2 regions of the Variovorax sp. PEI5 genome follow, and region 2 is predicted to be linked to the other one. Evidence: predicted binding sites of a transcription regulator. Region 2 holds the regulator's gene; the other holds the start of a gene.

Region 1 (14,192 bases), 480 kb from region 2:
GATGCCGTGGCGCGCCAGCCAGGCCAGCACGGGACCGATCTGGAGCGTCTCATCGTCGATCGGCTCGTCGACGTGCATCGACATCAGCCACAGGCGCGAGGTGCGATCCACGAGCTGCAGGACGTCGCGCAGCGCCATGGCCGCCTCGCGCGAGCCGTCCCATGCCACCAGCACGCGCTGGCCGGCATCGGCGAACCGGCCGGTGCTCGGCACCACCAGCACCGGCCGGCCGGCGCCCAGGGCGACATCCTGCGGCAGGGTCCGCACGCCCACGCCCAAGGTCGGGTCGCGCTCGGTGGCATGCTGGCCGACCTGCCCCACCACCACCAGATCGCTCGCGCGGGCATGCCGCACCAGCGCGTCGACCGCCGTGCCATCGACCTTGCGCACCTCGTGCGAGAGGGGCCCGGCCTGGCGCACGCGGTCCTCGAAGACCTGCGCGATGGCTTCCGAGCGCACCCGCAGGAAATGCGCCGACCCGGCGATGAAGTCGTCGCCGCCCGGCGCGAGCAGGGCCGCCGGGATGGTGCCGTCGTGCAGGCCCGAGGGCAGCAGGCCGACGAGGCGGGCATCGTGGCGCCGCGCGAGCGCGGCGGCCAGATCGACGCGCCCCGCGCAGGGCGTGCCATGGTCGAGATGGACGAGGATGGTTCGCAACGACATGCCACGGCTCCGGTGAGGCGACATGGCGATGCTCGCGCGGGTCGCGCGGCCCGGAGTTGAGGCCGATCAAGGCGCGCTGTCGTCCGGGCGCGAAGAATGGCCGACCAGCGCATCGAAGCTGCAAGGACCCACGCCATGCCCATGATGAAAGCCGCCATCTTCGTCGAGCCGGGACGCATCGTGCTCGACGAGAAGCCGATCCCGGACATCGGTCCGCTCGACGCGCTGATGCGCGTGACCACCACCACCCTCTGCGGCACCGACGTGCACATCCTGCGGGGCGAGTACCCGGTCGCCCGCGGCCTCACGATCGGCCACGAGCCCGTCGGCGTGATCGAGCGCCTGGGCAGCGGGGTGACGGGACTGCGCGAAGGCCAGCGCGTCATCGCCGGCGCGATCACGCCCAGCGGCTGGAGTCACGCCTGCCTGTGCGGGCAGGGCTCGCAGGATGGCGCCGGCACCGCGCATGGCTGGAAGGCGATGGGTGGCTGGAAGTTCGGCAACACCATCGACGGCTGCCAGGCCGAATACCTGCGCGTGCCCGATGCCATGGCCAACCTGGCGCCGGTGCCCGACGAGCTCGGCGACGAGGAGGTGCTGATGTGCCCGGACATCATGTCCACCGGCTTCGGTGGCGCGGAGAACGCCGGCATCCGCATCGGCGACACGGTGGCGGTCTTCGCCCAGGGTCCGATCGGCCTGTGCGCGAGCGCGGGCGCCCGCCTCAGCGGCGCCAGCCTGGTGATCGGCGTCGATCGCCTGTCCGGGCGCCTGGACGTCGCGCGGCGCATGGGCGTCGACCAGGTGATCGACGCCAGCCGCGTGGACGCCGTCGAGGCGATCATGCGGCTCACCGACGGCCGCGGCGTCGACGTGGCGATCGAGGCGCTGGGCACCCAGGCGACCTTCGAGGCCTGCCTGCGCGTGCTGCGCCCGGGCGGCACGCTCTCGAGCCTGGGCGTCTATTCGTCGGACCTGCGGATCCCGCTGGGCGCCTTCGCCGCCGGGCTGGGCGACCACCGCATCGTCACCACGCTGTGCCCCGGCGGCAAGGAACGCATGCGCCGCCTGATGGCGATGGTGGCGGCGCGGCGGGTCGACTTCGGCGCCATGGTCACGCACCGTTTCCGGCTCGACGACATCGAGGCCGCCTACGAGCTGTTCGCCCACCAGCGCGATGGCGTCATCAAGGTCGCCATCACGCCCTGACGACAGCGCTATTGCAGCACCAGCGATGCCGGGCCCAGGCAGCGCTGCACGAACGCCGACAGCGCCGCGACATCGGGGATGAGCAGGTCGCGCCGGCCCCGGGTGGCGAAGGCGATGACGCCTTCACGGGCCAGCCGCGACAGTGCCCGGCTCACGCTCTCCAGCGTCAGGCCGAGGTAGTTGCCGATCTCCGCGCGCGTCAGGCGCAGCGTGATGGCATCGGTGCGCAGGCCGCGCTCGGCCAGCGACTGCGCCCAGTGGTGCAGGAAGTCGGCCACGCGGGCATCGGCCGACAGGGTGCAGACGGACATCAGCGAGTGGCGCTCGTGCGCGATCTCGCGGCTCATGGCCGCGTGCAGGGCCTGCAGCAGCGCCGGATGGGCGCCGGCGGCGGCCATCAGCGCGGCATAGGACACCGACCACACCTCGCTGGTGTCGAGCGCCACGGCATCGCAGGAGTGGCGACCGGTGGCGATGCCGTCCAGGCCGAGCCAGTCGCCACGGAACTTGAGGCTCACCATCTGTTCGCGCCCGTCGACCGACAGGTTGACGATCTTCAGGAAGCCCGAGCCGAGGATGTGCAGCCGCTCGAAGACATCGCCGGCGCGGTAGATCACCTCGCCGCCGCGCACCACGCGGCGCTGGCATTGCAGGCGATCGCACAGCAGGCGCAGCGTGGCGATGGTGGGCGGACCCACGGCGTCGGGGCCGGCGGGGGTCCAGGGCGCGGCCGGCCGCAGGATGGGGTTGGCGGTGGCGGCGGTGGCGGGGAACGCGGAGGTCGGGGTGAGCATGGGGAACTCCTGGAAGGTCGTCGGAAGGTCGATGCCCCGATGCTGGGCCGCCCGCCCCTCCGCCGTGGCAATGCCGCGCCGCCATGGGTAACGCCGTGTGAACGCCGTGTGTCCGGTGTATCCGTCCGCATGCCTTGATCCACCGCAACGACCCGGACCGGGAAACGGCCGACGATCGGGACCTCGTCCACTCCCCGGGGGAAACACCATGGCGTTCCTGTCGAACAACGTCGGCTTCGTCGACCGGCTGCTGCGCGTTGGCGTCGGCCTGCTGCTGATCACCCTGGCGGCGACGCGCGAGATCGGCGCGTGGGGCTACATCGGTCTCGTTCCGCTGCTCACGGGCGCCTTCGGGACCTGCCCGCTCTATGCGTGGTGGGGCATCGATACCCGCCGCATCCTGCGGGACTAGCCCCGGTGCCGGCCGCCCCGCTGCCCGAGGGCCTGGATGCCGCCGAGGCGGCGCGACGCCTGCGCCGCGATGGCCCGAACGTGCTGCCGGCGGCGCCCGGCGGCTCGCTGGCGCGCCTCGTCGCTCGCGTGCTGACGCAACCGATGTTCCTGCTCCTGATCGCGACGGCGGCGCTCTACGCGCTGCTCGGCAGCGCGACCGATGCGGCCCTGCTGGGGGTCTCGGTGCTGCTCGTGGGCGGCCTCACGGTGTTCCAGGAACGGCGCACGGAACGCGTGCTGGAGGCACTGAAGGACCTGTCGAGTCCGCGCTGCACGGTCGTGCGGGAGGGCCGGATGCTGAGCATCGCCAGTCGCGACGTGGTGCGTGGGGATCGCCTGATCGTCAACGAGGGCGATCGCCTGTCGGTCGACGCGCGCCTGCTGGAAGCGGCCGGATTGCGCGTCGACGAATCGCAGCGCACCGGCGAACCGGTGCCGCTGGACAAGTCCCCCGGGGGGGCCGGCGACAGCGGCTGGCTCTTCGCCGGCAGCCTGGTCGTGCAGGGCGAGGGCACGGCCGAGGTCGCGCGCACCGGCGCCCACACCCTGCTGGGAGCGATCCACGGCTCGATCGCCCTGCTGACGCCACGCGACAGCCGGCTGCAGCGGGAACTGCGGCGCCTGGTGGTCGGGGTGGCCTGGCTGGCGGCCTTCACCTGCCTGGCCGCGGCGGCCGTCTTCGCGCAGCGCGATGGCTCGTGGACGCAGGGTCTGCTGGTCGGCCTGACCCTGGCGATGTCGCTGATCCCGGAGGAATTCGCCGTCGTCTGGAGCGTGATGCTGGCGATCGGGGCCTGGCGCCTGGCGCGCCTGAACGTGCTGACGCGCCAGCCCCAGGCGATCGAGGCCCTGGGCACCACCACGGTCCTGTGCGTCGACAAGACCGGCACCTTGACGCACAACCGCATGACGCTCGTCGCGCTGCACGATGGCGACCAGAGCATCGAGCCGGGCGGCGGGATCCAGGCGCCGGGCCTGCGCCGGCTGCTGGCCGGCGCCCGCCGCGCGAGCGGACCGGAGGGCATCGAACCCATGGACCAGGCGGTGCGCGCCGCCGCCCGGGCGGCCGGACTGGAGGCGGACGAGTCCGGCTGGACGCCCGGACCGCACCGGGGCATCCGCGCCGGCTCGCCCATGGTGATCCACTGGTGGAACGCGCCGCGGGGCGCGTCCCGTCACGTGGTCGTCAAGGGCGCCCCCGAAGCCGTGCTCGCCTGCTGCGACGCCGACGCGGACACGCTGCGCGGACTGCGCGAGACCGCCGACCGGTGGAGCGCCCAGGGGCTGCGGGTGCTGGCCGTGGCCGAGGGTTGCGCCGCCGGCCCCGGCCCCGGCGCCGATGCCGCGCTGCCCCCGGCGCCGCGCCTCGAACCACTCGGCCTGCTCGGCTTCGCCGATCCGCTGCGCGCGGAGGTGCCCGCCGCCATCGAGGAATGCCACGCCGCCGGCGTGCGCGTGATCATGATCACCGGCGACGGCGCGCTGACGGCGCGGTCGATCGCCCGCGACGCCGGCCTGGTCGACGACACGGCGGCCCGGGTGCTGACCGGCGCCGAGCTGGATGCGCTGGACGACATCGCGCTCGGCCGCTGCCTGCGCGAGGTGAGCGTGTTCGCGCGGATCGATCCGGCGCAGAAGCTGCGGATCGTGCAGCTGCTGCAGCAGCAGGGCGACGTCGTCGCGATGACCGGCGATGGCGTGAACGACGCGCCCGCGCTGAAGGCCGCCGACATCGGCGTCGCCATGGGGCGGCGCGGCACCGACGTCGCGCGGGAAGCCGCCTCCCTGGTCCTGCTGGACGACAACTTCGCCTCCCTGGTCGAAGCCGTGCGCGCCGGCCGGCGCATCTTCCTCAACCTGCGCAAGGCCCTGGGCTATCTGTTCGCGGTGCATGTCCCCATCGTCGGCGTGGCCCTGATGCCGGTGGTCCTGGGCGGGCCGGTCCTGCTGCTGCCGCTGCACGTGGTGCTGCTCGAGCTGCTGATCGACCCGGCCTGCTCGCTGGTCTTCGAAGCCGAGGCGGCGCCCGAGGACGGCATGCGGGTGCCGCCCCGGCCCCGCGACGAGCGGCTGTTTCCACTCGCCACGGCCATCCGCGCGCTGGCCCTGGGCCTGCTGGCCTTCGCCGGGGTGGCCGCGGTCCAGGGGGCCCTGCGCCTGTGGAGCGACGCCAGCGTCGAGGAGCTGCGCCGCGCCAGCCTGGGATCGATCGTGCTGGGCAACCTGCTGCTGCTGGTGTGGTTCCGGGCGGCGGGGCTGGCCCGCCTGGCGACCAACCCGGTCTTCAATGCCCTGATCGTCGGTGTCTGCCTGATCTGGCTGGCCCTGATGCTGGCACCCGGCGCCGGCGCGCTGCTGGGCCTGCCCGCCGAGTCCTCGCCCTGGGCCTGGGCGGTGCTGGCGCCGGCGCTCTGGGCCGCCTGGCAGCTCGCCCACCGCCATGGCCCCGGCGCCACGGCGCCACGGATTCACTGAGGAGGCCGCAGGCCCGCCGGGACGGTGAAACGTTCCGCCTCGGCCCGGGCGGCCTCGGGCGCCCGCACGAGCAGCACCGGGACCGGGGAGTGGCGCAGGATGTGCTCGGCGCTGCTGCCCATGACCCAGCGGCCCAGGCCGCGGCGTCCATGCGTGCCGAGCACGATCAGCTCGGCGTCCGATGCCACGGCCTCGGCGATCACCTGCTCGTGCACCGACCTGCGGAAGCTGTCGAGCAGCACGCAGTCGGCCGGCACGCCGGCGTCGGCCGCCTGGTCCCTGGCCTCGGCCAGCAGCCGCTCGCCCGTGCCGCGCAGTTCGCCGAGCCAGTCGCCCGAAGGGCCGGCGTATGCGTCCATGGCGAGCGCGCAGGAGAGTTCGTCGATGACGTGGACCAGCCGCAGGCGCGCGCCGATCAGTCCGGCCAGCCGGATGGCTTCGCGCAGCCCCCGGCGCGAGGTCGAACTGCCGTCGACCGGAACGAGGATCCTGCTGTACATGATGTGCTCCCTGACGTGGATGGAAAGGGTCCAGTCTGCGCAGCCGGGCGGCCCCGCGCCCTGATGCCGATCAAACTCCCGGCCCGGCGGAACGCGGTGGCTTGACATGGAGCAAGCTCGCGCGGCGCCGGATGCGCGACCCTCCGAAGATGCAGATGCCCGCCACCTCCACCCACGACGCCCTCACGACCATCCGCCGGGAACATGCCGCGCTCAGGGCCGTGCTGCGCGCCCTCGTGATGCTGCTCGAACGCCATCGCCGGGAGGGCACGGCGCCCGATTTCGCGCTCCTGCGTGCGATGCTCTTCTATGTCGACGAATTCCCCGAGCAACGTCACCACCGCAGGGAGAGCGAGGTGCTGTTCCCCAAGCTGCGCGCGCGCACGCCGCTCGCGCGCGAACTGCTCGATCGGCTCGATCACGACCACGCCTGGGGCGAACGCCGGATCCGCCACGTCGAGCACGCGCTGCTGGCCTTCGACATGCTGGGCGAATCCCGCCGGCGGGCCTTCGAGATGGCGGTCGACGACTATGCCGACTTCTACCTGCGTCACATGGCGCTGGAGGAGCGCGAGATCCTGCCGCTGGCCGAGCGCGTGCTGACGCGGGACGACTGGGACGAGCTCGACGAGGCCTTCGCGCGCAACCGCGACGCCCTGGCCGGCCAAGCGTCCGATGCCGTCTACGACGGCTTGTTCGCGCGCATCGTCTGCCTGCTGCCCGGGCCTACTTGACGACCAGTACCGGCTTGCCCGACAGGGCCAGCACGCGTTGCGCCACCGAGCCCAGCAGCAGGTCGGCCATCGCGCCGCGCCCCTTGGCGCCCACGACGACGAGGTCGAAGGCGCCCTGGTCGGCGCAGCGCACGATCTCCTGCGCCACGTGGCCGATGCGCAGTTCGACGTCGTGCGCCACGCCGGCCTCGTCGAGCAGCCGGAGGGCGGCCTCGACGTCCTTCTCCCCGAGTTCGCGCAGGTAGTCGTCGACCTCCGCGCGCCCCACCAGCGAACGCGCATGGCGCAGCGCCGTGTCGTCGTGCACGCTGATGAGCGTGATGCGGTCGCGCGTGCGCAGCCGCCGGTCGAGCTGGATGGCGTATTCGACGGCCCGCAGCGCGGGTGCCGAGCCATCGGTGGCGACGAGGATTCTCATGATGTGATGCTCCGTTGGAAGAATGGCCAGCCCGTGCGGGCTGGGTCCATTCTTGGGCGCGAGCAGGTGGCGGCGGCTGATCGAGATCAAGGTTTCGACCGATCGGGTGCCTGCCGGCCCGGCGGCGGCCGCGGCGCCTCACTCGTCGGCGGCCACGCGCCAGAAGTCCTCGGCGGTCCTGCCGATCGGCTCGAGGTCGCGATACAGCCGGATCTCCAGCGGCACGTTCCAGTCGTCGTCCGCGGCACGCGCGAGGCGGCCCTGGTCCAGGTCCTCGGCCACCAGGGTCAGCGGCAGCCAGGCGACGCCACGGCCTTCCAGCGCCATGGCGCGCAGGAGCGACGCCAGATGCGCCGTGAAGGCCACCGGGCCGGCCAGGGCGTCGAGCTTCTGGCGGATCAAGGTCCGCATGATCCGGCCCAGGCCGGACTCGTCGGTGTAGAGCAGCACCGGCACCCGCGAGCCGGCGGCGCGCGCGAGCGCATGGCGCGGCCGGCCGTCGGCATCGGCCGCCGACACGGCGATCAGGAGGTCCTCGCCGATGCGGATCGACCGGTGGGGCTCGCGGTCGAGTTCGCCCGGGACCTCGGGGTGGGCATGGCTCAGCACGAACTGCACCTTGCCCTGCGCCATCAGCAATTCGCAGCGTTCCAGGACATCCGAGCGCAATTGCGTCGGCCCCAGGGTGATGCGGGTCTCGAGACTGCGGATCCAGCGCGGCCAGAAGGTCGTCGACAGCGCGTGCGTGCAGGCCATGCGCAAGGTGATGGAACTGGCTTCGGAGATCCTGCGGGCGTCCTCGGGGATGCGGGTCACGCGGAGCATCAGGTCCTGCGCGATCCCGACGAACCAGTGGCCGACCTCGGTGAGCCGGGCCGGCTGCGAGTCGCGATCGAACAGGTCGGCGCCGAGCCATTCCTCCAGGGCCCGGATGCGGCGGCTGAAGGCGGGCTGCGAACTGTGCCGCTCCTCGGCCGCGCGCGAGAAATTGCCCGTGGCGGCCAGCGCCATGAAGTCGTCGAGCCAGATCAGGTTCATGGGCGGTTCGTCCAGCGCATGGAAGTTGAGGAAATGAGCATTGGCCGGGCGGATCGATCCGGACGACCATCCGGTCCTTCCCTCGAACCGTCCTGGAGACCGCCATGAAGATCGTCGAAATCCGCGAGAAGACCCTGCCCATCAGCTCGCCCATCCGCAACGCCTACATCGACTTTAGCAAGATGACCCTGAGCCTGGTGGCCGTCATCACCGATGTGATCCGCGACGGCGAGCCGGTCGTGGGCTATGGCTTCAACTCCAATGGCCGTTATGGCCAGGGCAAGCTCATGCGCGAGCGCTTCATCCCGCGCGTCATGGAGGCCGACCCCGCCTCGCTGGTCGACGACGCCGGCACCAACCTCGATCCGCACCGGATCTGGAACGCGATGTTCACCAACGAGAAGCCCGGTGGCCATGGCGAGCGCTCGGTGGCGATCGGCACCATCGACATGGCGGTCTGGGACGCGGTCGCCAAGATCGAGGGCAAGCCGCTGTTCCAGCTGCTGGCCGACCGCTACGGCGACGGCCGGCCCGACCGCAGGATCTTCGTCTACGCCGCCGGCGGCTATTACTACCCGGGCCAGGACCACGGGAAGCTGCAGGACGAGATGCGCAGCTACATCGACCGCGGCTACACGGTGGTGAAGAAGAAGATCGGCGGCGCCTCGCTCGACGAGGACCTGCGGCGCATCGACGCGATCATGGAAGTGCTGCAGGACGGCCAGAAGCTGTGCGTCGACGCCAACGGCCGCTTCGACCTGGAGACCGCCATCGCCTACGCCAAGGCGCTGTCGCAGTACGACCTGTTCTGGTACGAGGAACCGGGCGACCCGCTGGACTTCGAGCTGCAGGCGGCGCTGCGCAATTTCTACAAGAACCCCATGGCCACGGGCGAGGACCTGTTCTCCATGCAGGACGCGCGCAACCTGATCCGCTATGGCGGCATGCGCCCGGACCGCGACTGGCTGCAGTTCGACTGCGCGCTCAGCTATGGCCTGGTCGAGTACCTGCGCACGCTGGACATGTTGAAGGAGCACGGCTGGTCGGCCAGCCGCTGCATCCCGCACGGCGGCCACCAGATGTCGCTCAACATCGCCGCCGGCCTGGGGCTGGGCGGCAACGAGAGCTATCCCGACCTGTTCCAGCCCTTCGGCGGCTTCCCCGATGGCGTCAAGGTCGAGAACGGCTTCGTCACCCTGCCCGACCTGCCGGGCATCGGCTTCGAGGGCAAGGCCGACCTGTACCGCGAGATGCGGGCCCTGTCGGCCTGACATCGGTCACCGTGGCGGGGCCCACCCGAGGGGGCCATGGCATCGATGCCACCGCGAACCCGACCGGTTCACGCCGCCGCCCTCGCGGCGGCCCGGTCGCGCGCGTCGAGCGCGGCCAGGACCGCGTCGATCGAGCGCTGCTGGGCCGCCTCGTAGAGCGCGAACTCGTCGAGCACCGGCGCGCCGAGATCGCGCTCGAAGGCCTCGCGGGCCTCGTTGGCCCGGTAGCTGCGCTGCTCGGTGCCGCCCAGGTTGGACTGGAAGATGCCGGCGGCGCTGACCGGCAGGAAGTCCTCGTAGACGATCGGCTCGGCCCGCACGGCGCCCGCGGCCACCAGCGTGTCGAGATCGCGGCTCGCCCCGGCCCCGGCCGCCGGATGGTCGGCCACCAGGTAGTAGCGGAAGAAGGCCAGGGCGTCGCGGCGGATCGTCTCGAGATCGTCCGGAAAGGCGCCGAAGGCAGCGGCCAGGCGCGCGTCGTATGCCGTGCCGGCCGCAGCGGCCGGCGCGGCATCGCGCACGCCGGCCAGCAGGTGGTCGTAGAGGGCGCGGCCGGCCCGCGTGAGGGCCATGCCACGCTGCTCGATCTCGCCGAAGCGCGCGGTGTGGCGCCCGGCCTCGTCGGCGCCGGCGAAGCGCACGGTCTCCTGCAATGCCTTGAAGCTGGTCTGGCGCAGCAGGATCGGATGGCGGCGCCTCGGCGGGCCCTCGACGACATCCTTGGCCGCGATCCCGCGCCGGGGCATCCCGGCCTGCGCGGCGTCGATGTCGAGCACGCGGGGCGTGAGGTGGTTGATGTGCGGCCCCCGGAAGCAGACCACGTCGGCGATCAGGCGATGCGCGTCGTGCAGCCGCGCGTAGGTGGATGCGTCGACGGTCGACTCGCCATGCCAGCGGAAGGTCTCGCGCACCTCGGCGACGAACTCGTCGGCTTCGCCATCGGTCAGGCCGCCCGCCGACTCGGCCAGCGCCGTCAGCGCCAGCGCGCGCGGCGTGAAGATGGCGCGCCGCGCGAGGATGCGCGCGGCCTCCTCGCGCAGCGCGACGTCGCTGATCAGTTCGAGGCGCAGCAGCGAGGTGAAGAGCCGGAACGGATTGGCCGCCAGGGCCTCGTCGGTCATCGGCCGGAAGGCCGTCGAGTGGACCGGCACCCCGGCGACCGAGAGGTCGTAGTAGCCCACCGGCCGCATCCCCATGACGGCGAAGATGCGCCGCGCCTGGGACAGCTCCCGCGCGCTGCCCAGCCGGATGGCGCCATGGCGCTCGACATGCAGCCGCTCCAGGTCGCCGGCGCGCGCCAGGGCGGCCTCCAGCCCGGGCGCCTCGGCCAGGTGCCGGGCGTTGATGTCCGCCACCAGGTCCAGCAGGGTGCCGTATTGCGGCACCTCGCGTCGGTACATCTCCGACATGGCGCCGGAGAAGCGGGAGCGGATGGCGTCGGGCGCGACGAGGACGGCGTGGGAGGCGGACATGGGTTCCTTGAGGGGCGAGCGTCGGAGGGGCCGGACCTTCCCGCGAGATGTCGGGCGGTTCATTCCCCGATCTCACAGCCTGGCCGACCACGGTTGTCATTCTGTGAACGACGGCGATGCCGGTCAAACGATGAATCGACGCTACTTGATGAGCCAATAGAATGACCTCGCCATGGCCATGTCCCGACGTTTCCTGCCGCCGATGGCCGCGCTGTGCGCCTTCGAGGCGGCGGCCCGGCATCGCAGCTTCACCGCCGCGGCCGCCGAGCTGCACCTGACGCAGAGCGCGGTGAGCCGGCAGATCCGCCAGCTCGAGGACCTGCTGGGCGGCGAGCTCTTCGTCCGCGAGCGGCAGACGGTGTTCCTGAACCGGGCGGGCGAGGCCTATGCGCGCGAGATCCGCGAGGCGCTGCGCCAGATCTCCGGCGCCACGCTGGGCTTCCGCGCCAATCCCCAGGGCGGCACGCTCAACCTCGGCATCCTGCCGACCTTCGGCACGCGCTGGCTGGCGCCCCGGCTGCCCGATTTCTTCGCCCGCCATCCGGGCGTCACCCTGAACCTGAGCACGCGGCCGGAGCCCTTCGACTTCCAGTCCGGCTCGATGGACGCGGCGATCCACTTCGGCGCGCCGCACTGGCCGGGCGCCGAGCTCGACCTGCTGATGAGCGAGCAGGTCGCTCCCACCTGCAGTCCCGGCCTGCGCGAGCGCCATGCCTTCGCGACGCCACGCGACCTCCTGAGCGCTCCCCTGCTGTACCTGGAGAGCCGGCCGGATGCCTGGGAACGCTGGTTCGAGGCCATGGGCATCGCGGTGACCGAGGCGCCCGGCATGCGGGTCGACCAGTTCGCGCTGGCCGCGCAGGCCGCCATCTCGGGACTGGGCGTGGCATTGCTGCCGCAGTTCCTGGTTCGGGCCGAACTCGAGCGCGGCGACCTGGTGCTGGCCATCGACGCGACGGTGCCGAGCGACGCCTGCTACTACCTGGCCTGGCCATCGAACCGCGCCGGCCATGCGCCGCTGGAGGCCTTCCGCGCCTGGCTGATCGACGTGGCACGCAGCGACACCGGCTGACCGCGCACCGTTTGCCGCGGTCGCTGGCCGCCGAGGGCATCGGCGCGCAGGATCCGGGCACCCAGTCGTCTCGGCTGGACATCGGGTTCCTCACCCGGGTGGCGGCGGCGGACGCGTGGCGTTCGAGCGCGCGGACACCCTCGAAGGCCTCTACGACCCAGCGCGTGGCTACTGATCGACGAACACCGATGCGCACTCGCGTCGATGCATGCCGACGGGTCCGGCTCAGGCCAGTCCCATGGCGCTGGCGGCCACCAGGGCGTCGTTGAAGAAGGCGAACTCCGTGCTCAACTGCCGGTCGTGGAGATCGAACAGCGCGTAGCCCGGCACCAGCGGTTCAGGTGGCGACCGACCCTCGGCGGCATGGACCAGGACCTCGACGACATAGACGACACCGAGCTGGACCTTCACGCGACGATCGGACACTGTCATGCGGACTCCATGGACGCCATCGGCACCGCGCGATCGACGGCGTCGATCCTCGTCGCGGCGCGCGATGCATGGATCACGCTCGGATGGCCACGCCCAGTATCCGGAGCCTGTCTGAATCCCGCGTGAATGCATCCGGCGTCGAATGCGGATCAACCGCCGAGCACCTGCAGGTTGCCCGCGCCGGGCAGCACGCGCAACGTGCGCGCGACCCTGGCCGAATGGTCGCGGCTGAGGATCGTGCTCACCTCGACATAGTCGCTGCGCGCCTCGCCCGGGGTCAGCGTCAGCACCACATAGCCGCGCTTGCTGGTCTCGGCATAGCGCAGGTCGTCGACCATGCGCCGGAAGCCATCCGAGAGCACGTCGTTGGCGATCAGCGGCAGCACCCGCTCGAAGCCCGGGGAGGACACGGAGGGCACGGCGAACTCGACGCCGACGCGGCGCCCGGCCATGTCGGTCAGGTCGCCGGCCCAGGCATTGTGGGTGTCGCCGGCCAGCGAGATCAGGTTCTTGCCCTGGTCGCGCGCCAGGCCCAGCACGGTCTCGCGCGCGGCCGGATAGCCATCCCAGGCATCGAGGTTGTAGGGCGCCTTGGGCTGGGCGATCAGGGCCTTCTGGCTGTCGCTGCGCGCCACCTCCGGGGTCGACAGCGCCAGCAGGTAGGCGCCCAGCGTCTCGGGCGTGATGGCGCTGGCCACGCTCAGCGGCAGGGCCATGCGCGTCATCAGCACCTGCTGGCCGAGCACCTGCCAGGTGGCGGCCGAGGCGGCCATGCGGCCCGCCAGCCAGTCGACCTGCGCCGCGCCGAGCAGCTGGCGCGTGGGCGATGCCGCCTCGCCCGCGAGGTACTCGTCCAGGTCGAGTTGCTTGTCGCGGCCGATGAGCCGCGTGTCGAGCATGTGCAGCGACGCCAGGGTGCCGATGTCGAAGGAGCGATAGATGCGCAGCGGATTGGCGGGATCGGGCAGCCGGGTGGGCAGCCATTCGTGATAGGCCTGCACGGCGGCGGCGCGGCGCGCGGCGAAGGCGCCTTCGGTGGCCTCGTCGTGGTTGCCGGCGCCACCGGACCAGGCGTTGTCGGCCAGGTCGTGATCGTCCCAGACCGCGATCATCGGCAGGCTGGCATGCATCGCCCGCAGGTCCTCGTCGGTGCGGTACTGCGCATGGCGCTGCCGATAGTCCTGCAGGGTGAGGATCTCGCGATCGGGCGACGACACGCGATCCAGCGCGATCGCCAGCTGCGAGGCATAGCCGAGCGGTCCGAACTCGTAGATGTAGTCGCCCAGGTGCAGCACCAGGTCGAGGTCGGTGCGCGCGGCGATCTCGGCATAGACGTTGAAATAGCCGGCCGGGAAGTTGGCGCACGACACCACCGCCAGCCGGGCCTGCGCCACGCCGCCCACCGGCAGGGTCTTGGTGCGACCCGCGGGCGAGCGGTCGCCGCCGAGCGCGAAGCGATAGAAGTAGACGCTGCCCGGCTGCAGCACCGAGGCATCGACCTTGACGGTGTAGTCGCGGTCCGGTCCCGTGAGGGCGCTCCCGCGCGCGACGATCACACCGAAGCCCGCGTCGCTGGCCACTTCCCAGTCGACGCTGAGATTGCCCGGTGCCGCCGGGGTCACGCGGGTCCAGAGGATGACCCGGTCGGCAAGCGGATCGCC
Region 2 (14,192 bases):
GGTGGCGGGTGGCGAATGGTCCGGGAGGCCGTCGGATGGCCGTGTCTCAGCGGCCGTCGAAGCGGCTGCGGATCTGGTGGGCCGTGGCCAGCGGACGTCCGAGCGCGGCGGCGGCATCGGCCGCCTGCCGCACCAGCGCCCGGTTGTCGGGCGCGACGCTGCCGTCCTTCTGCAGCAGGTTGTTCTCGAAGCCCACGCGGGCATGGCCGCCGAGCGCCGCCGCCGCCGTGATGCAGGCGTTCTCGGTCGCGCCGAAGGCGCACACGGCCCAGGGCTGGGCGTCGTCGTGGACGGCCAGGAAGGGCAGCAGGTCGCGCGGGTCGGAAGTCTGTCCGGCGGTGTAGCGGCCCAGCACGAACAGCAGGAACCACGGCGCCTCGGGGATCACCTCCGAGGCGCGCAGCGCCTGCCAGCGGCGCACGTCGGCGACGTCGTAGAGGATGACCTGGGTCATCACGCGCTCGCGCGCCAGCCAGCCGAAGAACTCGCGCAGGCCGGCCTCGCCGATGGCGGGCTTGTCGATCTCGCGCAGGCCGATCGAGACGGCCTCGGGCCGGAGCGCGCGCACCATCGCGATCTGCTCGGGCGCCTGGTAGCGGCCGGCCGCCTCGCTGGTGACCTGCAGCACCATCTCGTCGCCCACGGCCCGGCGCACGACATCGAGCGCCCGCCGGTAGCCCTCGGCATCCAGGCTGTGGCGCCCGCCGGGCTCGCGGATGTGCATGTGGAGCATGGCGGCGCCGGCGTCCAGGCAGGACTTGGCGGTGTCCGCCAGCGCCTCGGCGGTGATCGGCACGGCCGGATGATCGGCGGGCTGCTTGTAGGCGCCATTGGGCGCGACGGTGAGGATCAGGGCGTCGTCGAGCGCCGGCCGGAGGGTGGTCATGGTCGTGGATCGGGGAGGGAGGAAGCGGAGGGGGCGGAGGGGTCGTCGCGCTCGACCGGGGGCAGTTCGGCGGCGAGCAGCGCCAGGCCCTGGCGCAACAAGGTGTCGTAGCGGATGCGTTCGGCGCGGCGCCGGTCCTCCGGCCAGTCGAAGAAGCCGCGACCGGTCTTCATGCCGAGGTCGCCGCGCGCGACGCGCTCGCGCAGGGCCAGCGCCGGCTCCGGCGTGTTGGACAGGGTCGGATACATGGTGGCCGCGGCGGCGCAGTGGACCTCGATGCCGGCGTGGTCGCGCTGCAGCACCGGGCCGGCGGCCAGGAAGCGGAAGCCGAAGCCGAAGCGCACGGCGGCATCCACGTCCTCCGGCGAGGCCACGCCCTCGTCGATCAGCGCGAAGGCCTCGCGCGAGAGGGCATGCTGCAGCCGGTTGGCCAGGAAGCCCGGCTTGTCCTTGCGGACCAGCACCGGCACGCTGCCGCAGCGGCGCATGAAGTCCGACAGCCAGGCCGCGCGGTCCGGATCGCTGTGCGGGCCGCACACCACCTCCACCAGGGGCACCAGGTGGGCCGGCATGAAGAAGTGCAGGCCCAGCATGCGACCGGGCGATGCCAGGCCGATGCCGATGGCGCTGATCGGGAAGCTGGAGCTGTTGCTGGCCAGCACCGCGTCCGCCGGCGCCAGGTCGACCAGCCGCGCGAACAGGGCCTGCTTGGGAGCCAGCTGCTCGGTGATGCACTCGACCACCAGCGCGACCCCCGACCAGTCGACCTCCTCCAGCCGCGTCACGCAGTCGATGCGCTCGGCACGGCCGGCGAGGCCGGCGGTGGCCAGTTCGGTGCTCGCATGCGGCAGCAGCCGGCCGCGCTGGTGGTGATCGGGTTCGACCACCGTCACCCGGGCGCCGCCACGAGCCAGCACGATGGCGACGTCGGCGCCCATGGTGCCGCCGCCGACGACGACGGTGCGCGCGCCGCGCGCCTGCACGGAAGGGTTCATGGTCTGTGTCTCCGGTTCGTTGGTGTGCGTTTGCCGCGCAGTCTAGGCAGGCGCGATTGCAAGGTCCAGACGATTTTTTGAATAGACTGATCACCCATGAAGATCAATTGGAGCGCGCAGGAACTCGATGTCTTCCTGACGCTGGTCGAGACCCTGAGCTTCCGGCGCGCGGCGCTGCGGATGCATCTGTCGCAGTCGGCGGTCTCGGGCACGGTGGCGCGCCTGGAGGCGATGCTCGCGACGCGCCTGTTCGACCGCACGACGCGGGCGGTCCAGCTCACCGCCGCCGGCCAGGTGTTCGCCGAGCAGGCGCGCTTCGTGCGCCACCAGATGGACGAGGCGGTGCGCCGCGTGCGCGCCGTGACCGAGCTGCAGACCGGTCGCGTGGCGCTGGCCGCGTTGCCGTCGCTGGCGGCAACGGTGGTGCCGCGCGCCTTCGCGAGCTTCGCGCTCGACCATCCGGGCGTGCAGCTCGAGCTGGTCGACAGCCTGTCCGCCGCCGCCTTCGAGATGGTGCGGGCGGGCCGCGTCGACTTCGCCCTGACGGCGGCCAACCCGGCGCATGCCGATCTCGACTACCTGCCGCTGTCGGGCGATGCCTTCGTGCTGCTGCTGGGCGCCGACCACGCCCTGGCGCGGGGCCGGACGGCGCTGGCCTGGGCCGACATCGCGGCATTGCCGCACATCTCCATGCCATCGGGCACCAGCGTGCGCCAGTACGCCGACGAGGCGCTGCTCACGCACAAGCTGCGCTTCGCGCCCCGCTACGAGGTCGAGCATCTGGCGACCATCGCCGCCATGGTGGCGGCCGGACTCGGCGTCAGCGCACTGCCCGAACTCGCGGCGCAGGTGGCGCACCGCCCCGGCGTGGTCTGGCGCAAGCTGCGCGCGCCGGTGCTGCGGCGGCCGATCGGGCTGGTCAGCCCGCGCCATCGCGGCCTGTCGCCGGCGGCCGAGCGGATGGTCGAGCTGCTCAGAGGCGAGATGGAGCGCGCGCCGCCGGTCGCGGCGGCGGCCTGAGCCGGCGCGTTCGCGGGATCGCGGTCAGGCGCTGCCCGCGTGGCGCGGGGGCGTCGCGGTCGGGCGGTGGTGGAAGTCGGTCCATGCGGCGCGCTCGAAGTCGTAGAGCTTGCAGGTCCGCGCCGTCGCGAAATACCAGCGCCAGGAGAAGTGCTGGATCACGATGCGCCCGGGCAGCAGTTCCTCCATCCGGGCCTGCGCCGCCCGCAGGCGATAGAGCGGGATGCTCATGTCCACGTGGTGCGCCGTGTGCTCCATGATGTGGTGCACCAGGGCGCCGATCCGCCAGGGGAACACCAGGTGCACCGTGGTCGAGACGAAGGGCTGGGCACGCTGCCAGGCCGCGCGGTCGTCGTGCCACGAGATGCGCGGATGCGTGTGATGCACGTAGACCACGAAGCCGATCATCGTGAACCACACCAGCAGGGGCAGCACGAAGGCGGCGAACACCGTGAAGGCGGCGTGTCCGGGCGCCCGCCCCGTCGCGACGGCGGCGCCGACGACGCCCGCCAGCCAGAGCAGCGCGAAGGTCGTCACCAGCCGGCAGTCGCGCGCATACACGGGGCGCTCGGTCTGGGCCGTCCGGTCGCGCGCCATCATCCGGTGCCACCAGATCTCCAGCAGGTAGTAGAGCCCCGGCGCCCAGCCGCTGCGATAGAGGCGTTGCAGCCAGCGCCGGCCGGGACCGAGGGCCTGATATTCGGCGCGCGTCAGCGGCGCCCAGACGAAATCGACGCCCTTCAGATTGGTGAAGCCGTGGTGGACCACGTTGTGCCCCATGTCCCAGAGGCTGTACGGGGTCAGCGAGGGCAGGAAGGCGATGCGCCCGAGCCAGCGGTTGAGCGATCGCCGGGGTGTCAGGCTCTGGTGGCAGGCGTCGTGTCCGATGATGAACAGGCGCCCGATGACCAGGCCCGCGAGGATGCCGCATGCCGTCTGGAGCACCAGGGAATCGAACAGCGCCGCGCCCGCGACGAGCGCCGCCTCCAGCAGCAGGTCCAGGCCCAGCAGCCACAGGGCGCGCGGGGTGCTGCGCCGCGCGAACGGCCGCAGCCATTCGCGCAGGATCTTGCGATGCGGCAGTGTGGCGTCGGTCGGCAGGGCCTGGGGCTGGGGTGGCGGGAGGTCATCGACCGTCGGACGGAGCATGGGAAAGGCAGCGGGCTGTGAAGGAGGCCTGCAGCGTAGGCGCAGTCGCCCATGGCGACGTTGACGCAGATCAGCGAATGGTGGAAACGCATCGCCCGTCCACCGGCGACCCGGCCGGTGCGGGCGCGCGCGTCAGCAGAGCGTGTCGACCAGCCGCCGCAGTCCCGCCGGATCGACCACGCGCACCTGCCGGTGCCGTACCGCCAGCAATCCCTGGTCCTGCAGCTTCGAGAAGGCGCGGCTGACCGTCTCCAGCTTGAGCCCGAGATAGCTGCCGATCTCCTCGCGCGTCATGCGCAGCACCAGCTCGGTCGAGGAGAAGCCGCGCGAGGCGAGCCGCTGCGTCAGGTTGAGGAGGAAAGCGGCCAGCCGCTCCTCGGCGCGCATGCTGCCCAGCAGCAGGATCAGTCCGTGGTCGCGCACGATCTCGCGGCTCATGATGCGGTGGAACTGGCGCTGCAGTGGCAGGAAATCGCGTGACAGCGCCTCCAGTTGCTCGAAGGGGATGACGCAGACCTGCGAATCCTCGAGCGCCACCGTGTCGCAGCTGTAGCGATCGGTGCCGATGCCATCGAAGCCGAGCAGCTCGCCGGCCATCAGGAAGCCGGTGACCTGCTCGCGGCCGTCGGCCGTCGTCACCAGGGTCTTGAAGAAACCGGAGCGCACCGCATAGAGCGAGCGGAAGGGGTCGCGGGCGCGATAGAGCGTCTCGCCACGCGGCACGGCCAGCCGCTGGTCCACCAGCGAGTCGAGCCGTTCCAGCTCGTTGTCCTGGAGGGCGACGGGCAGGCACAGCTCGCGCAGGTTGCAGCTCGAACAGGCGGTCTTCATGGCCTGCACCGAAGGCACGGGACGAGGGGTGAGGAGCGGGGTGTCCATGGGCATCGATCAGTATGCATCGACGGCGTGCATCCCGGTTGACTTCGGTCAAGGGAATGGGACGCCGATCGCGGCACAGTCGTCCGATGCATCCCTCCCCGATCCGCACCGGCCCCTATCCCGGACCCGAAACGATGGCCCGCTACGGCGGCCCCGGTCCCCGCTACACCTCCTATCCGACGGCCGACCGCTTCGTCGAGGCCTTCGGCGCCGACGACTACGCGCGGGCGCTGGCCGCGCGCCGCGAGGGCCGCGGCACGGCATCGCGGCCGATGTCGCTGTATGTGCACATCCCGTTCTGCGAGTCGGTCTGCTTCTATTGCGCCTGCCACAAGATCGTGACGCGCCGGCACGAGCGCGCCGACGACTACCTGCGGCTGCTGATGCTGGAGATCGCATTGCACGAGCGGGCGCTGGGCCTGGGCGCGCCGGTCTCGCGCATCCATCTGGGCGGCGGCTCGCCGACCTTCCTGTCCGACGCGCAGCTGGCGGCGCTGGCGCGACGGCTGCGCCAGGCGTTCGCGATCGAGCCGGACGCGCAATGGTCGATCGAGGTCGACCCCCGTACCGCCGATGCCGAGCGGCTCGAACGCCTGGCCGCCATGGGCTTCAACCGGCTGTCGCTGGGCGTGCAGGATCTCGATCCGGAGGTCCAGCGCGCGGTGCATCGCGAGCAGAGCCTGGAGAGCGTGGAGCGCCTGATCGCGCGGGCGCGCGAGCTCGGTCTGCGCTCGACCAGCATCGACCTGATCCATGGCCTGCCCCGGCAGACGCCGGAGCGCTTCGCCACGACGATCGAGGAGGTCTGCCGCCTGCGCCCGGACCGCATCGCGCTCTATGCGTATGCGCACCTGCCGCGGCGCTTCAAGCCGCAGCGCCACATCGACGCGGCCACGCTGCCATCACCCGCGCAGCGCCTGGCGATGCTGGCGAACGCATCGGGCCGCCTGAGCGCGGCCGGCTACGAGCACATCGGCATGGATCACTTCGCGCTGCCCGGCGATGCCCTGGCCGTCGCCCGCCGGCAGGGTCGTCTGCATCGGGATTTCCAGGGCTACTCCGACCAGCCCGCCGCCGACCTGCTGGGGCTGGGCGTCTCCGCCATCGGCCAGGTGGCGGGCTGCTACAGCCAGAACGAGAAGTCGCTCGCCGACTGGGGCGACGCACTGCGCCAGGGACGCTTCCCCGTGGCGCGCGGTCTGGCCTGCTCGCGCGACGACCTGACGCGGCGCCACATCATCATGGCGCTCATGTGCCAGGGCCGGGTGGAGTACGAGACCATCGCGCAGTCCTGCCTGATCGACATGGAGAAAGCCTTCCACGCCGAGCTCGAGCTGCTGCGGCCGATGGCCGACCAGGGCCTGGTGGCGCTGGAGCCGGGCGCCATCGTCGTCACGCCATCGGGGTGGTACGTGGTGCGCTCGATCGCCATGGTGTTCGACCGCTACCTGCAGGCCGACGCGGCGCGCGCGCAGTACTCGCGCGTCCTGTAGGGCGTGCCGGGCGGCGGGGGGCCGGCGACGCGTCCAGGCGGACGACGTCGTGGCACAGCGCGAGCGGGGCGGGGCGGTGCGACACCAGGATCAGGCCTTGCCGCGTGCGCTCGAGCCGGCGCGCCAGGCGCTCGACCACGCGGGCCTCGGTGACGGCGTCCAGGCCTTCGGTCGGCTCGTCCAGCAGCAGCCAGGGCGCCTCGGACAGGCAGGCCCGCGCCAGGGACAGGCGCCGCCGCTCGCCGCCCGACAGCCGCGCGCCGTCCTCGCCCAGCCAGGTGTCCAGGCCCTGTGGCAGGGCGCGCACGCGCTCGTCCAGCGCGGCGTCGCGCAATGCCAGCCACATCGCGGTCTCGTCGATGTCGGCGCCGGCCAGCGCCAGGTTCTCGCGCACCGTCGCGCCCAGCAGCAGCGCGTCCTGGGGCGACCAGGCGAAGGCGCGTCGCAGCAGGTCGGGATCGAGGTCGCGGTCGGCCAGGTCGACGCCATCGACGAGAACGGTTCCGGGGTCGATGGGGCGCAGGCCCAGGAGCTGCTCGACCAGGGTGGTCTTGCCGCAGCCGGACGGGCCGACCAGGGCGATGCGGTCGCCGGCGCGCAGATGCGCGCGGACCGGTCGCCGCAGATCGATGCAGGGTGCCACGTGGGGTGACTCGTGATCCGGGACGACCGATGGACCGCAGGGAGTGGCCGTGGCCGTTGCATCCGCCGTCCGCTGCGGGTCCAGCAGCCGGTCGAGATGGCGGGTGGCGACCTGGACCGCGCCGCGCTGAGCGAAGCCGCGCGTCCACGGACCCAGGCCCTCCAGCGCCATGAGCATCGCCAGTGCGGCGAGCGCCGCGAGCGGAGCGCCGGCCTGCCACGTCAGGGCGATGGTCGCGGCGACGGCCAGGCCGGCGACGGCGGGCAGCACGGCGTCGATCCAGCCGTCGACACGGGCGAGACGGCCCTGGTGGACTTCGATCGTCCGGCTCGATGCGGCGATGCGCGCGTGCGCCCAGGATTCGAGTCCGTAGCACCGCAGTTCCACGTCGGCGGCGGCGAGACGACCGAGTTCCTCCTTGAGTGCGCCGGTGGCTTCGCGCACGGCCCGGGCGGCGGCGCGCGCGCGCCGGCTCAGATGCCGGATCGATGCGGCGATCAGCAGCGCCGCCATGGCGAGCACCAGCAGCGCCGGCCAGCCGGCCAGCGCGACCAGCGCCGCACCGCAGGCCAGCGCGGCGAGCGCCCCGCGCACGGCGGTGCCGCGGATCAGATGGTCCTCGATCGTCCGGAGGTCCTGCATCAGCGCCGTCGTGGCCTCGCCGGTCGTCACCGTCGTCGTCGATGACGCAGCCGGAGCGCGTCGTCCGCGCGCCGCGCACAGGGCATCGAACAGCATCGGGCGCAGGTGGGCCATGGTGCGCAGCGCGCTCGCGTGTCCGAGCAGGCGCTCGCCATGGCGCGCTCCGGTCCGCAGGATGGCCAGCAGCCGGATGCAGGCGCTCGGCAGCAGGTAGTTGAAGGCTGTGGCGGCCGCCAGGCCCGCGCCGCCCGCCGCCGCCGCGCTGGCGAGGAACCAGCCCGATACGCCCAGCAATGCGACCGAGGCCACGGCCGCCAGCGCCGCGCACAGGCCGGCCTGGCGCCAGGTCCGACGATGACGGCGACGTTGCGTGGCCAGCAGCGTGGCGAGCGACCCGCTCACGCCGGAGCCTCCAGCCGGACCACCACGTCGGCGATGGCGGCGAGCCGTTCGCTGTGCGTCGCGATCACGGTGGTGCGCCCGGCGCGGGTGCGGGCCAGCAGGTCGATCAGTTCGGTCTCGGCCGCCATGTCGAGGTGGGCGGTCGGTTCGTCGAGCAGCCACAGCGAGGCCGGGTCGAGCAGCGCGCGTGCCAGCGCGATGCGTCGGAGTTCGCCGCCGGAGGCGCCGCTGGCGCGATCGTCGAGCCGCGTCGACGCGCCGCCGTCGCGCCGCGCCCGCATCGCTTCCAGGCCGGTCAGCCGGATCACGTCCGCCAGCGCCCGGGGCGAGGCCTCGGGCCGGGTCAGGCGCAGGTTGTCCTCGAGCGTGCCGGGCACGATCAACGGCGCCTGGCTCATCCACGCCGCGCGCCCGGCCAGCGTCTCGTCGGGGGCGAGCATCTCGCCATCGAGCAGGATGCGGCCGGCCGTCCGTGGCGCCGCGCCCATCAACGCGCGCAGCACGCTGGTCTTGCCGCTGCCGGACGGGCCGACGAGCGCCACGGTCTGGCCGGGCGCGATGTCCAGGCACAGGTCGCGCACGGCCGGCAGCGGCTGTCCGGCGTGATGCACCGTGAGGTGCTCGAAGCGCAGGCCGGGCGGCCTGCACCCCGGCATCGCCGCGGCCCGTTGCCGGGGTACCGATGGCTTCGATGCCACGAACGACGTGTCGAAGGCGGCCAGTCGCTCGGCGGCGGTCTGGGCCGCCTGCCGGTCGTGATAGGCCGCCGCGAGCCGCCGCAGCGGGGCGTAGAACTCGGGCGCGAGCGCCAGCACGAAGAAGGCGCTCGCCAGGGTCAGCCGCTCCGGCGCCGGGAACGGCAGCAGGCCCAGCAGGGCGAAGCCGGTGTAGACGGCGACCAGCGCCACGCACAGCGCCGAGAAGAATTCCAGCACCGCCGACGACAGGAACGCCAGGCGCAGCACGCGCAGGGTGCGTCGCGCCACCTGCGCCGAGGCCTCGGCCAGGTGTTGCGCGACGCGCGGCCGCGCACCGAAGGCCAGCACCACCGGCAAGGCGCGCAGCCGATCCGCGAAGACGCCGGAGAGTCGCGACAGCGCCTCGAACTGGCGGCGCGACTCGCTCGCCGATGCTGCGCCCGCCAGCATCAGCAGCAGCATGAACGGAATCAGCGTCGTGGCGAGGATCGCCGCCGTCACCGGACTGGCCCAGGCGACGGCGCCCAGCACCAGCAAGGGCGCCACCACGGCGGCCCGCCGCGCCGGGACGAAGCGTGCCAGGTAGCCATCGAGCGCATCGACCTCGTCGACGGCCAGCTGCATCAGGCGACCACCACCGTCCGTGTCCGGCGCTGCGCGGGCGTCGGCGCCGGCACCCGTGCCGGCGGTGCGTCCCAGCACCTGCCGCACCAGGCCCTGACGGAGGTCGGTCCTGGCCCGTCCCGAGACCCGCGCGCCGAGGCGTCGGGCCCCCATCGCCGCGAGACCGCGCGCCAGTGCCGATGCCACGAGCAGCGAGATCCATGCCGCGAGGCCGTGGCCACCCCCGGCAATCGCGGCGATGGCGCCCGCGAGGCCGCCGGCGAAGCCGATCGCGGCGGCCGTGTCGACCAGCAGCAGCACGGTGGTGCGATCGAGTTCCGGCGCCCGGCGCTCCAGCGATTTCAGGAACAGCCGTCCGGCCGTGGTGGCGGGATCGACCGGCGCGAGAGTGGGAGTGGCCATGCGCCGACGATCGTCGATCCGTCCGGACCGGTCGTTGATCCAGGTCAAGGTTGCTGGAGCGCCCGGCCCTTAAGGTCGCGCCATATCACGAGCGACCCGCTCCGAGGACCCCGATGGACACCGGCATCGTCGACATCTCCCGCCTGCAATTCGCGCTCACCGCGCTCTATCACTTCCTGTTCGTGCCCCTGACCATCGGGCTGTCGTTCATGCTGGTCATCATGGAGGCGATCTACGTGATGACCGGGCGGCCGGTCTGGCGCGACATCACGCGCTTCTGGGGCAAGCTGTTCGGCATCAACTTCGTGCTGGGCGTGGCGACCGGCTTGACGATGGAGTTCCAGTTCGGCACCAACTGGTCGTACTTCTCGCACTACGTGGGCGACATCTTCGGCGCGCCGCTCGCCATCGAGGGCCTGATGGCCTTCTTCCTGGAGGCCACGTTCGTCGGCGTGATGTTCTTCGGCTGGGAGCGCCTGTCGCGGCTGGGTCACCTGCTGGTCACGTTCATGGTCGCGCTGGGCACCAACCTGTCGGCGCTGTGGATCCTGGTGGCCAACGGCTGGATGCAGAACCCGGTCGGCGCCGCCTTCAATCCCGAGAGCATGCGCATGGAAGTCACCGACTTCGCCGCCGTGCTGCTCAATCCGATCGCACAGGCCAAGTTCGTGCACACCGTGAGCGCGGGCTATGTCATCGCGGCGGTGTTCGTGCTGGGCGTGTCGGCGTGGTATCTGCTGCAGAACCGCTTCGTGGCGGTCGCCCGCCGCTCGATGACCGTGGCGGCGGCATTCGGACTCGCGGCCTCGCTGTCGGTGGTGGTGCTGGGCGACGAGAGCGGCTATGCCCTGACCGACAACCAGAAGATGAAGCTCGCCGCCATCGAGGCGGCCTGGCACACCGCGCCGTCGCCGGCCGGCCTGACGCTGTTCGGACTGCCCGACTTCGAGTTGCGCGAGACGCGCTACGAGGTGCAGGTCCCCTGGGTGCTGGGCCTGATCGCCACCCGCAGCCTGGATGGCGAGGTGACCGGCATGTCCGAGCTGGTCCGGCGGGCCGAGGAGCGCATCGCTTCGGGCGTGCGGGCCTACGATGCCGTCGAGCGGCTGAAGACCGCGCCCGGCGATGCGCTGGCGCGCGCGCAATTCGAGGAGCACCGGCGCGACCTGGGCTATGGCCTGCTGCTCAAGCGCGTCGTCGCGGATCCACGCGACGCCACGCCGCGGCAGATCGCGGCGACGGCCTGGGACACCGTGCCCAGCGTGCCGTTGATGTTCTGGAGTTTCCGGATCATGGCGGCCATCGGCCTGGCCATGGTGGCCCTGTTCGCGACCGCCTTCGTCCTGTGTTCGCTGCGGCGACACACGCGGGCGCGCTGGTTCTGGTGGCTCGCCGTCGCGGCGCTGCCCTTGCCCTGGATCGCGGCCGAGCTCGGCTGGATCGTCGCCGAGATGGGGCGGCAGCCCTGGGCCATCGAGGGCGTGCTGCCGACCTTCCTGGCGACCTCGACGCTGACGCGCACGCAGCTCTGGATCACCCTGATCGGCTTCACCGTGCTGTATGGCGGACTGGCAGTGATCGAGGTGCGGCTCATGCTCGCGGCGATCCGCCACGGTCCCTACGACCCGGTCGGCGATCCGGCGCCCGCGCCGGGCGTGCTCCCGGCCTCACCTCTCACCGCCTAAGGCGACATCGCACATGACTTTCCTGGACTTCGAGACCCTGCGCCTGATCTGGTGGGCGCTCGTGGGCGTGCTGCTGATCGGCTTCGCCCTGACCGACGGCTACGACCTGGGCGTGGGCGCCGTGCTGCCGTTCGTGGCGCGCACCGACGTCGAGCGCCGCATGGTGATCAACACCATCGGCCCGAACTGGGAGGGCCACCAGGTCTGGTTCATCCTCGGCGGCGGAGCGCTGTTCGCGGCCTGGCCGTTCGTCTATGCGGTGAGCTTCTCCGGCTTCTACCTGGCGATGTTCGTGGTGCTGGCGGCGCTGATCCTGCGACCCGTCGGCTTCAAGTACCGCTCCAAGCGGAACGATCCGGCCTGGCGCACGCGCTGGGACTGGGCGCTCTTCGTCGGCGGACTCGTGCCGGCGCTGGTCTTCGGCGTCGCCGTGGGCAATGTGCTGGGCGGCGTGCCGTTCCGGCTCGACAGCGACCTGCGCGTGCATTACCTCGGCAGCTTCTGGGAACTGTTCCATCCCTTCGCGCTGCTGTGCGGCGTGCTGTCGGTGGCCATGCTGGTTCTGCATGGCTGCAACTGGCTGGCATTGAAGGTGGAGCGCGGGCCGGTCCATCGACGAGCGCGGTCGATCGCCGTGGTCGCGGGCTGCTGCAGCCTGCTGCTGTTCGTCCTGGGAGGGGCCTGGGTCGCGTGGGGCGGCATCGGCTTCCGGCTGGAAGGACTGCCCATCACCGACGAGGCGTCGAACCCGTTGCGCTCCAGTGCCGTGCAGGCCGCTGGCGCCTGGCTGCGCAACTACGCGCTGGCCCCGGCCTGCCTGATCGCGCCGGCGTCGGGCATCGTCGGCGTGCTGCTGGCGCTGATCGGCATCCTGGGACGGCGCGAGTCCCTGGCGTTCGCCGGCTCGTCGCTCTCGTGCGCCGGCATCATCGCGACGGTCGGGGTCTCGATGTTCCCCTTCATCCTGCCATCGAGCATCGACGCGCATTCGAGCCTGACGGTCTGGAACGCGTCGTCCAGCGCGCGCACGCTGCGCATCATGTTGTTGGCCACCGTGGTGTTCCTGCCGATCGTCCTGGCCTATACGGCCTGGGCCCTTCGCGTCATGCGGGGCAGGGTCACGAGCCTGCACGTCGAAACGCGCCCGGACCTTTATTGAAACAAGAGAAGAAAGCAGGAGAAGCACGCATGTGGTACTTCACGTGGATCCTCGGTATTGGCCTGGCCGTGGGATTCGGCATTCTCAACGGCATCTGGCACGAATTCCATCTGCCCCCGGACGATGGCATGTGACCGATGCGTTTCATCGACTCGATAGCCCGGCTGGTCCGGACGGCGATGACCATTTAGAAATGGCGGGGCGGGGCGGGATCGGGGGGAAAGGGAGAGGCGGTGGCATGGCCGAGCGGACCATGCGAGCCCCGAGACACCAATGAACGCGCCACTGTCTCAGTTGTCGCGATGTCGGGGCCCTGAATCTAAAAAATGCATGTCTCTTGCTGCGGGAACCATTTTCCAATACAGCAAATTTCAGCGTTGATCAGCGGGCACAAGGGCTCTGCTGAAAAACGTCAAGCAGTCGCCATCAACATCGTTAATTGTTTTTTATTGTTATTATTAATATGGAATTCGCGGGCTCGACATCGAGCAACCGGAATTCAGCCGGTGCTCAAGATTTCAAAGACCGCCCTGGGTTGCCGAGGAAGGATCGAAATAGCCTTCCTTGCGATGCCGTGCGGGACCTTCGGTCTCTTCTTCCACGGGGCCCGAGGAAAATACCAGGCTGCCGAGGGCCAGAGCGAAGCAGACGGCCAGGGAAACCCAGCCGAAAGCAGCAACCAGACCCCAGGTCAGTGCGACGCTTGCCAAGAGAATAAGAATTTTCATGATGTTGCGATGATGCATTCGTCAAGATTCTGTGTCTGTGACTCATTTCACGGAATTGGGGCTACTCCGTAGATCATTGAATTGCTTTGCCAAGGCGTATTTTTTAGATGAGAACTTAGGTTTAACTATTTGATTTTTGACCTCAGCGACGGTTAAACCAAAAGTACTCTATTGAAAATCTGTCTGGGAAGTTCATCCTTTGTGTGCCTTGGGCCGCCGTTGCCGCCGCCTGTTGAGCGCATGGCCGTCCGCGTATCGACGTAGGGTCCGGCCGGGCATCGGCCGTCCCGGTGGGCCGTGACGAAGGAACGCCATCGGAGCCTTCGATTTCTCGGGCCGTTCCCGTCCCGGGCCGGCCATGATCTTGGGCTCGGTCACCAGCCGATAGGGAACCGATCGAAAATCGAGCCATGAATCCATTCGATGACCGGATCCGCATCGTGGTGGCTGGTGCCGGTGTCATCGGTCAGGCTCATCTGCGCGTGATCGACGATGCCCCGGACTGCCGGCTGGCGGCCATCGTCGATCCGTCGCCCGCCGCGCGTGTACTGGCCGAGCGCCATGGCGTGTCGCTGTACGCATCGCTCGACGACCTGCCGCGCGACGGTCCGCAGCGCCCCGACGGCGTGATCCTCGCCACGCCCAACGCGCTGCATGTCGAGCAGGCCCTATGGTGCGTCGCGGCGGGCCTGCCCACGCTGCTGGAGAAGCCGATCGCCCCGACCGTGGCCGAGGCCGAGCGACTGGTGGAGGCCGTCGAGGCATGCGGTGCCCGGCTCCTGGTCGG

The links. The regulator FNR, encoded in region 2, switches genes on or off when oxygen is low (the NO sensors DNR and NnrR bind a similar motif). The targets are predictions, from matches to a motif close to TTGATNNNNATCAA.
Region 1: the regulator FNR is predicted to act here: its motif matches at 7,323-7,336, upstream of AC1MLT_RS16755 (universal stress protein).

Annotation. Positions count from the first base shown of each region.
Region 1 is NZ_JBWXPH010000002.1:47,267-61,458, reverse strand. It holds gene AC1MLT_RS16790 (universal stress protein) at 1-663, opposite strand, end outside; gene AC1MLT_RS16785 (zinc-binding dehydrogenase) at 799-1,872, shown strand; gene AC1MLT_RS16780 (Crp/Fnr family transcriptional regulator) at 1,881-2,666, opposite strand; gene AC1MLT_RS16775 (YgaP family membrane protein) at 2,875-3,078, shown strand; gene AC1MLT_RS16770 (cation-translocating P-type ATPase) at 3,084-5,594, shown strand; gene AC1MLT_RS16765 (universal stress protein) at 5,588-6,094, opposite strand; gene AC1MLT_RS16760 (hemerythrin domain-containing protein) at 6,250-6,828, shown strand; gene AC1MLT_RS16755 (universal stress protein) at 6,821-7,246, opposite strand; gene AC1MLT_RS16750 (LysR family transcriptional regulator) at 7,385-8,284, opposite strand; gene AC1MLT_RS16745 (mandelate racemase/muconate lactonizing enzyme family protein) at 8,389-9,555, shown strand; gene hglS (2-oxoadipate dioxygenase/decarboxylase HglS) at 9,624-11,027, opposite strand; gene AC1MLT_RS16735 (LysR family transcriptional regulator) at 11,200-12,099, shown strand; gene AC1MLT_RS16730 (hypothetical protein) at 12,325-12,531, opposite strand; gene AC1MLT_RS16725 (alkaline phosphatase D family protein) at 12,681-14,192, opposite strand, start outside.
Region 2 is NZ_JBWXPH010000002.1:526,558-540,749, reverse strand. It holds gene AC1MLT_RS18925 (beta-keto acid cleavage family enzyme) at 47-886, opposite strand; gene AC1MLT_RS18920 (3-hydroxyacyl-CoA dehydrogenase family protein) at 883-1,881, opposite strand; gene AC1MLT_RS18915 (LysR family transcriptional regulator) at 1,978-2,901, shown strand; gene AC1MLT_RS18910 (fatty acid desaturase) at 2,926-4,050, opposite strand; gene fnr (fumarate/nitrate reduction transcriptional regulator Fnr) at 4,183-4,929, opposite strand; gene hemN (oxygen-independent coproporphyrinogen III oxidase) at 5,016-6,422, shown strand; gene AC1MLT_RS18895 (ATP-binding cassette domain-containing protein) at 6,322-8,109, opposite strand; gene cydD (thiol reductant ABC exporter subunit CydD) at 8,106-9,833, opposite strand; gene AC1MLT_RS18885 (cytochrome ubiquinol oxidase subunit I) at 9,947-11,518, shown strand; gene cydB (cytochrome d ubiquinol oxidase subunit II) at 11,532-12,677, shown strand; gene cydX (cytochrome bd-I oxidase subunit CydX) at 12,707-12,811, shown strand; gene AC1MLT_RS18870 (hypothetical protein) at 13,196-13,423, opposite strand; gene AC1MLT_RS18865 (Gfo/Idh/MocA family protein) at 13,816-14,192, shown strand, end outside.